Regions from separate parts of the Paenibacillus sp. NPDC055715 genome, predicted to be linked through region 1. Evidence: riboswitches for the same ligand, from Rfam matches in the RefSeq annotation. Region 1 holds a riboswitch; the other holds the start of a gene.

Region 1 (4,026 bases):
AAAAAGGGAGTTCCTCCCAGCTTGTAATGGCTGAGGGACACTCCCTTTCGTTATCCTTGCAAATGATCTTGCAGATTCAATATTCTTAAATCCGAATATCTCGGACTTTATGAGCTGACCGTTTGTCCTTTTTCTTCTATTTCTATGGCTGCACCTGCACTGGCACCTGCAAGTATTCCTTTTTTCTTGTCAGGATACAAGGAATCCATATAGGTACGGGTTTCAGCAACGACAATTCCTGACAAGCCGAGCAGTGCAATCAAGTTCGGGAAGGCCATCATGGCGTTAAAGATATCTGCCAGCAACCAGATCGCATCCAGCTTAATAAACGCGCCGCCGGCAACCAACGCAATGAACAGATAACGATACGGCTTAATCCATTTGACACCCAGTAAGTATTCAACACAGCGTTCTCCATAGTAGTTCCAGCCAAGCATCGTGGTGAACGCGAACATAATCAGAATGATTGTGAGCAGTTCCGCACCCAGCGGGAATGCGCTCGAGAAAGCTTGCTGCGTCATCAAGCCCGCATCAGTAGGACCGCTCCATACGCCGCTAACCAGCAGCGTCAACCCGGTCATCACACAAATAATCATCGTATCTATAAAGACGCCTGTCATGGAAATCAACCCCTGCTCCGCAGGCCATTTGGTTTTGGCGGCTGCGGCTGCAATCGGTGCGCTTCCCAATCCGGCCTCATTAGCAAAAATTCCTCTCGCTACCCCGCTGCGCATCGCCAGCATAATTGTAGCCCCGGCAAATCCACCCGTCGCAGACGTCGTAGAAAATGCCGAATGCAGCACAAGCGCGAGTGCGGCAGGAATCTGATCGGCGAACCGAATCAGTACGATCATACAGATCAGCACGTACAAGCCTGTTTTGAAGGGAACGACTTTTGTTGATACCTTGGCAATGCTCTTGAGCCCTCCAATGGTAACGAGTCCCGTAAGGGTAGCAATGATCAATGCCGTTACAATCGGCGGAACACCAAAGCTGTTTTCGGTCGAGGATACAATCGCTTTGACCTGCGGAAATGTTCCAATCCCGAACAGCGCCACCAGCATTCCGGAAAAAGCGAACAGCATCGCCAGCGGTTTAAAGCGGCGTCCAAGCCCTTTTTCAATATAATACATCGGGCCGCCGGAAAATTGTCCATTCCGATCCTTCACCCGGTATTTTACCGCAAGCACACCTTCGGCATATTTCGTCGCCATCCCGAAAAAGGCTGCAACAACCATCCAGAACAAGGCACCCGGTCCGCCCAGTTTTATCGCTGTCGCGACGCCGACAATGCTTCCTGTACCTACTGTGGCCGCCAGCGCCGTACTCAGGGCCGCAAAACTGCTGACATCCCCGCTGCCTTCATTCGGGGCCTTGCCGATCAGCTTGATCGCCAGGGGAAGGCGGAAGACCTGCAACATTTTCAAACGTATGGTCAGCCATAGACCTGTTCCCATGACGAGAATGATCAGAGGAGCACCCCATATCCAACTGCTAATCGTTTCTAGCACATGTACCAAATTCATTTCAACCCGCTCCTCCAGCATATTAATAAACAAAAAAGAGTCAAATCCGCTGATTCGACTCCTGGAGAGGTTAAAGGCACGAAAAAATACAACCATCTTGTGCAGGATCAGCCACTAACAGCTCATAAAAAAGCCTAGGGCATCCCCTGTCACAGGTTATTCGCGTCTCTGTCCTTTTGCCTGAGAGTTTAAGCAGATGATATCTGCGGTGCACCTTCGGCGCCCAATTAAGGGTCTCTCCAGAGTTCTGTCCGTTTACGGTCCCACTTGTTGCTGTAATCAGCCAAGCACCTGAGAGTTTTGCCCCTTCGGTCGGAACTTACGTTCCATCTCCCGCAAACATCAACCAGACATATGAAATTGTTTTTTATTATACAAAAAAATTTCAGCTTTTTACAAGTGAAAAATTTGTGAAGTCGTTTCGTTTTTTTTTGAAAAGCACGTAAAAGAAGGCGATATGGTTAAGCAAGGGCAACTGTTGCTGGAATTTGATATCGAGCAAATTAAAGCCGCAGGCTTTACAACGGCTACGCCGAAAGCTTTCCAGATGGAGAGCTTCTTTTTCGTACATAGTGAGACAAGTATTACAGCGAAAAATGGAAATATCATTTATGATATGTATAGGGTTGTTAAATAAAGGGGGATTTCCGTGAAAAAAGGATATATCATCGGTTTAAGTGTGATTGCGCTGCTCGTCATTGCTATCGCTATTTCGGCTGTGTTCAAGTTTCAGGATCTGGAGCAGGTTGTTCAGCAGAAAGACAAAGAGATTCAAGCGAGCAAAAGCAATTATCCCGAAATATATGACCACTTGAATGCAGTTACGTTTGATGGTTTTAAGAATTTAATTCAGCAGGATCAAAGTGTGTTTGTCTATGTCGGCAGACCCAGCTGTGGTGACTGCAACCGTTTTGAGCCTAACTTTAACAAGATGATTGAACAGTATCATCTGGACTCCAAAATTACTTTTTTCAACGTACATAAAATTCATGAGGACAAGCCCCAATGGAATCAATTCAAAGCGGATTACAACGTTAAATACACCCCCACTATTGCAGAATTCAGACAGGGCAAGCTAGTTGATAAAATAGAATGGACGCCTGAAAGAGACCTCAGTACGGATGTCGTAAAAGAGTGGCTGATTTCCAAGAAGCTTATTCTATAAGCCTCTTGCTACGCTATGCATTACGGTACACGTACAAGCTGTTTATGCGGAAAAAAGGTATTCACGCGTTCAACGCATGAATACCTTTGTTAAGTAAATAAATATAAATTATCCACTATTAAAAAATAGTTCCTACTCCTTCATCACTACCTTCTGATAGCCTCGTTCATCTACATCCGAGCCCTATACTGTAGGTACTTCATAGGGTATGAGTGTCAAGCGGATCGGGAAATTCATATCGGCTAATATCCGTTTCCGATACGATATGTCCGATTTGTGACTCGATGAATTCCAAATCCCCCTCTACTGCTCCTATAAAATGCTTTGCACCGGGTTCTACGACGATGACCTCACCGGGGCTGACCGTCTGTGTTACGCCATTGATACAGACGCTTCCGATTCCTGAGACAATGGTCCAAACTTCTTTACGGAACTGATGCTCATGATAGCTGATAAATCTTCCAGCCGAAATGACAACACGTTTGGTAACTGTCTGTAATCCACTTGCCGCTTGTTGATGGGATAATACAGTTTGTTTCCCCCAGAAGCGCTCTTCAAAACGCGGGCCGATTTCAATTTCCGCCACCATATCCTTAATGCCTGTAGAAGATTGTCGATCCGTGACCAGCACGCCATCAGGCCCAGCAACGACAATAATACCTGGAACATTCCAGATGCTAACCGGAATTTCCAGTTCATTGATAATATGCGAATCATGTGAAGCTTCTGAAATATAGCCAGGACCGCTCAGCTTCGAACTCATTTCCCGTACCAACGAATCCCAGGTCCCCAAATCCCTCCACTCTCCATGGTATGGAAGCACGGAGAGCTTACGTGTCTGCTCTACTACCGCAATATCGAAGCTAGTTTTGGGTAAGTCTGCATAATTTATCGAAAGAGATTCATAGTCTGCTGGTAAACCCTTTTGCTCCAGTATGTCCAACAAAAAACCAAGTCTGAAAGCAAACACTCCGCAATTCCATAAGGCTCCTTCACGGATCAACGCTTTCGAACGGACGAGATCCGGCTTTTCTACAAATGAGCTAACTCTATAAAATGGCTGGTCAAGCGAAGGAGATGACGAAGGCACAATGTACCCGTACTTATCTGAGGGCTCGGTCGGAGCCGCTCCCATCAGTGCGATATCACTCCCCGACTGCTCTAATATAGAAGGAAGTCTGCGCAGATGCTCAAAAAATTCATCTCCCGCATATCCATCCACCGGCATGACGCCTACGATTTCATCGCGTGAGGCACCTGCAACATCATGCAAGTAGGCTGTAGCCAGTGAAATGGCTGGAAAGGTATCCCGCTGAGTCGGTTCCTCTATGACCA
Region 2 (4,026 bases), on a different contig from region 1:
AGCCATTGGACCGTCTGTACCAGGAAGGTGGAATCGTCCACTTCCTTGAAGCCATCGTACGTCTTCTTCGACTGTCCGTTTTCCTCACGTACATATTTCGGTGTGGCATCCTCAACTGGCGAAGAATCACCGATAAACGCTGCCTTGCCCTGACCTACCTTGGCTACAGCAGCATAAGGACCCTCAGCACGGCCCCCGTCGTTATAGACACCCTGGTCCACGGCATTGCCCCATTTTTTCGTGCCTGTAGGGATATAAGCGATTCCTTTAGCCTTGGTCGGGTCAATAATCGCCAGTGTAGAACCAGCATGCATCGCAATCGAACGTACACCTTTCGTAATGCCGAAGGATTGATCTGCCGCTACGATATCCGTAGCATTCACGTCACCAAGTGCATTGTAGCGGAAACGAACGCCAAAGTTCGTCGCCAGCCAGTCGGAACTGGTTAATCCCTGCATAGCCGGTGATGCAGCTTCTTCTGTAGTCATGCCTTTGGCCGGATTGGAATAGGCTCCACGGCGGTAGCCGTTCATAACCTCGGAGGAATCCCAACGGTTTTTGTTCCGGTCAGCGTTATAGTGGTCAGAAATGAAGAAAATGCTGCCTCCATTCTTCACATATTGTACCAGAGCAGCCTGCTCGGATGCCTTAAAGGCAACATTGGCTTCACCAATGATGAACACATCGTATGGACGCAGCTTGTCGTACGTTATAGCCTGCTCTCCATAGGTAAAAGGGATGGAACGGTTCAACGGGTCCACCGTAAAACCTGCATTACGCAGTCCGCCCGCAAAATCGGAAAAGGCGCCATCTATAACCCAATCCGCCGCTCCGGCAGTCTGCGCGTGCGTATTATCGAACAGCACTTTTTTGCCTTTTCCATCCGGCAATGTCGTACCAGGTTGACCCGGGGTACCAGGATTACCGGGATTCCCAGGCTCGCTTCCGCTTACCAGTTCCACAGCGCTTGGGCTTTTCACTCCGCCAAAATTGTTATAGGCACCAAGCGCACCCGTCACACGAATTTTACTGCCGATCAGCTCAGGATGGCCTGACAGCCCAAATGGTCCTCTATACGCGGATGTCAGTTGTACATTTAACAGTTTAGACGTATTGCGTTCACTCGCCTGATCCGCAATCAGTACGTTAAAATCATTTTCAAACGGTGCAGAGAAATTAGCCGTTTTCGATCCGGCGGCATGTCCGACGACGTAGCCTTCTACCGTCACCGTACTTCCACTGCTTTGGCGCTGAAGCGCTTCCGCTACCGTCAATGCGCCTTCTGCCTTGACCTGACCGAATGGAACGAAGATCCCTACTAGCAGCGATACGATTGCCGCCAGATGCAGCATTCCTTTCAAGCGTGAACCTGTGAACCAGAAACCTTTTACCATACGTAAACGCCCCTCCCATTATTCCATAAATTAGTTTGTTCTCTATCAGATTAGCTATCAGTCTTCTAATTCCTTCCTGATTTCATCCATAATTGTGTAAAGTTTAATAATTTTTTTCGAGAAGGTACCTGATTATATAAAATCCCAGCCTGTGATTGACACCGGGCATGGCATACATTACGCTTAGGAGGGAATGTTGAACGGTATACGCGAATGAAGATGACGGGAGAGTCTGTCTGGGAAGCACACCCCGGCGGCACCGAAGGAGCAAGACGCTAGCACCCGGCTGGCGGATAATCTCTCAGGTCCATGTATCGTCATCTGACGCAACTCTGGAGAGAGCGCAAGCCACCCAAGGGGTAAGGCGGTATTACACCGCACAAAACTCTCAGGTAACGAGGACAGAGATAAGGGAGATTTCCTTATCCTGTCCTTTTTTGCGCTCACATGCTGCGTCAGCATTAGAAACCGTCACACCCGCGCAAAGGCACGGCATCACCATATACTATGGTATTCAAACATACAGGGGGCCACACCATGCGTTTCAAAGATGTATTTTCCATTATCGGTCCGGCTATGACCGGACCCTCCAGCTCGCATACTGCAGGCGCGGTGCGGCTCGCACGCGTTGCCCGGCACTGGCTCGGTGCGCAACCTGACCGTGCCCGCATGACGCTGTATGGCTCATTTGCCGATACGTACAAGGGACACGGCACAGACCTGGCACTCATTGCCGGACTGCTGAATTACGATACAGACGACCACCGGATCCCGGATGCCGAGCAATGTGCAGAGCAAGCCGGGATGGAACTAGAGTTCGCCGTCAGCAGACTACCTGCCCCCCATCCGAACACGGTCCGCTTCGAGCTATGGAAGGGCGAAGACCAGCGCACGCTGCTAGGCTCCTCCATCGGCGGTGGAAACATTCATGTCCAGCAGCTTAACGAATTCCGGGTCAATCTAACCGGAGAGCTGCCTACATTGGTGCTTCTTCACTCGGATAAGCCCGGAACATTAGGCATGGTGACTTCGGCGCTGGGCGCGGCTCACATTAACATTGCCTATATGCACGTAGATCGCAAAGGCCGGGATGGCGAAGCGCTCACTGCCATTGAAACCGATAGCCCCGCTCCGGCTGAATTAATTGCCGAATTACGGGCATTGCCTCATATGTACGAAATCAAAATAATTAATTTAAAAAAAGGAGCTGAATCCGATGCGGTTTAACCATCTGCATGAATTAGGTGCCTTGTGCGCCGAGGAATCCACTACGATGGGCCGGCTGATGATCAAGGAACAGGTACAAGAGACGAACACACCGGAGGAAGAAGTCTTCCGCCAAATGTCTGATTATTATGAAGTCATGAAGGAGGCCGTTCATCGGGGACAAACACAGGACACTGTATCCCGCAGCGGATTGACGGGCGGCGACGGCAAACGTCTGGCGGAATATTTGCGCGCAGGAGAAACCTGCTCTGGCGACGCCTCGGCGCTCGCTATGGCGTACGCCCTCTCCGTATCGGAGGTCAATGCGTCTATGGGGCGCATTGTCGCCACGCCCACCGCAGGCTCATGCGGGGTCATCCCCGGCGTGTTCATCAGCGCGCAGGAGCGGTTTGGCTGGGATGACGAGCATATGGTGCGCGGACTGTTCGCCGCTGGAGCGATTGGCTACGTCATCGCCAACAACTCCTTCATCTCCGGTGCGGAGGGAGGCTGTCAGGCCGAGATTGGCTCAGCCATCGGGATGGCCGCAGGCGCTATGGTCGAGCTGCGCGGCGGTACGCCGGAACAGGCCATCCATGCAGTGGGCCTCGCGCTCAAGAACACCCTCGGCTTGATTTGCGACCCCGTCGCCGGACTCGTGGAGATTCCATGCATCGTGCGCAACGGGCTGGGAGCCGTGACCGCGCTTGCCGCCGCGGATATGGCTCTGGCGGGTGTGCGCAGCGCCATCCCGTCTGACGAAGTCATCGACGTGATGCTTGAAGTCGGCAGCGCGATGCCATCCAAGCACCGCGAGACCGCCAAAGGCGGCCTGGCCCAAACGCCAACTGGTAAGCGTTTAACCGAATCACTTACGCGCAACATACCAGCCAAGAAGGATAAGTCATAGCTTCTAGGCGACTGCCACCCCAAATACACATGGGGAGAGAAACAGTCGCCTTATAAGAAAAGAGCAAGCATATCGTCCCTGGACGTATGCTTGCTCTTTTTTACACTTCACTCCGTTGCAAGTCACATCCATGTGCCTCCCCAAAAATAGGGCAGCTTACTGAACATTTACCTGTACCTTCGTCGTTTTACCTGCATATTTCACAGTAATTACAGCTTTACCTTTACCCTGTGCCTTAATGCTGCCGTCTTTGACCGTAGCAACAATAATTCGGGACGAGGACCAGATAGCCGGCTTGGATACATCCTTCTCCGACTCATCCTTATACGTAGCTGTAGCCGTAACCTTAGCTACCTGTCCTGCTTTCAAATTCAACGAGACTTCGTTAGTCTGCAAATATTTAAGCGTATCGACATCCACCGGTACGGTGATATATTTCCCGCCGAACTTCGCTTGAATATTGGTTTTACCGTAGCTTACTGCGGTAACCCGGCCCTTTTTGACCGTAGCTACCTT

Evidence for each region. A riboswitch is a leader RNA that binds a small molecule or an ion and turns the genes downstream of it on or off. The one in region 1 is predicted to bind glycine.
Region 2: it holds a riboswitch for glycine, as region 1 does, so the genes downstream of both, sdaAB (L-serine ammonia-lyase, iron-sulfur-dependent subunit beta) here and ACWGOO_RS18930 (alanine/glycine:cation symporter family protein) in region 1, are expected to answer to the same signal.

What each region holds. Positions count from the first base shown of each region.
Region 1 covers NZ_JBSHGA010000014.1:23,141-27,166, reverse strand. Annotated here, with positions in the region: gene ACWGOO_RS18930 (alanine/glycine:cation symporter family protein) at 108-1,526, opposite strand; glycine riboswitch at 1,685-1,779, opposite strand; glycine riboswitch at 1,797-1,872, opposite strand; partial or broken gene ACWGOO_RS18925 (PTS glucose transporter subunit IIA) at 1,954-2,061, shown strand; gene ACWGOO_RS18920 (thioredoxin family protein) at 2,176-2,691, shown strand; gene ACWGOO_RS18915 (sugar phosphate nucleotidyltransferase) at 2,891-4,026, opposite strand, start outside.
Region 2 covers NZ_JBSHGA010000019.1:46,214-50,239, forward strand. Annotated here, with positions in the region: gene ACWGOO_RS20715 (DUF6359 domain-containing protein) at 1-1,394, opposite strand, end outside; glycine riboswitch at 1,608-1,721, shown strand; gene sdaAB (L-serine ammonia-lyase, iron-sulfur-dependent subunit beta) at 1,932-2,621, shown strand; gene sdaAA (L-serine ammonia-lyase, iron-sulfur-dependent, subunit alpha) at 2,611-3,510, shown strand; gene ACWGOO_RS20730 (Ig-like domain-containing protein) at 3,667-4,026, opposite strand, start outside.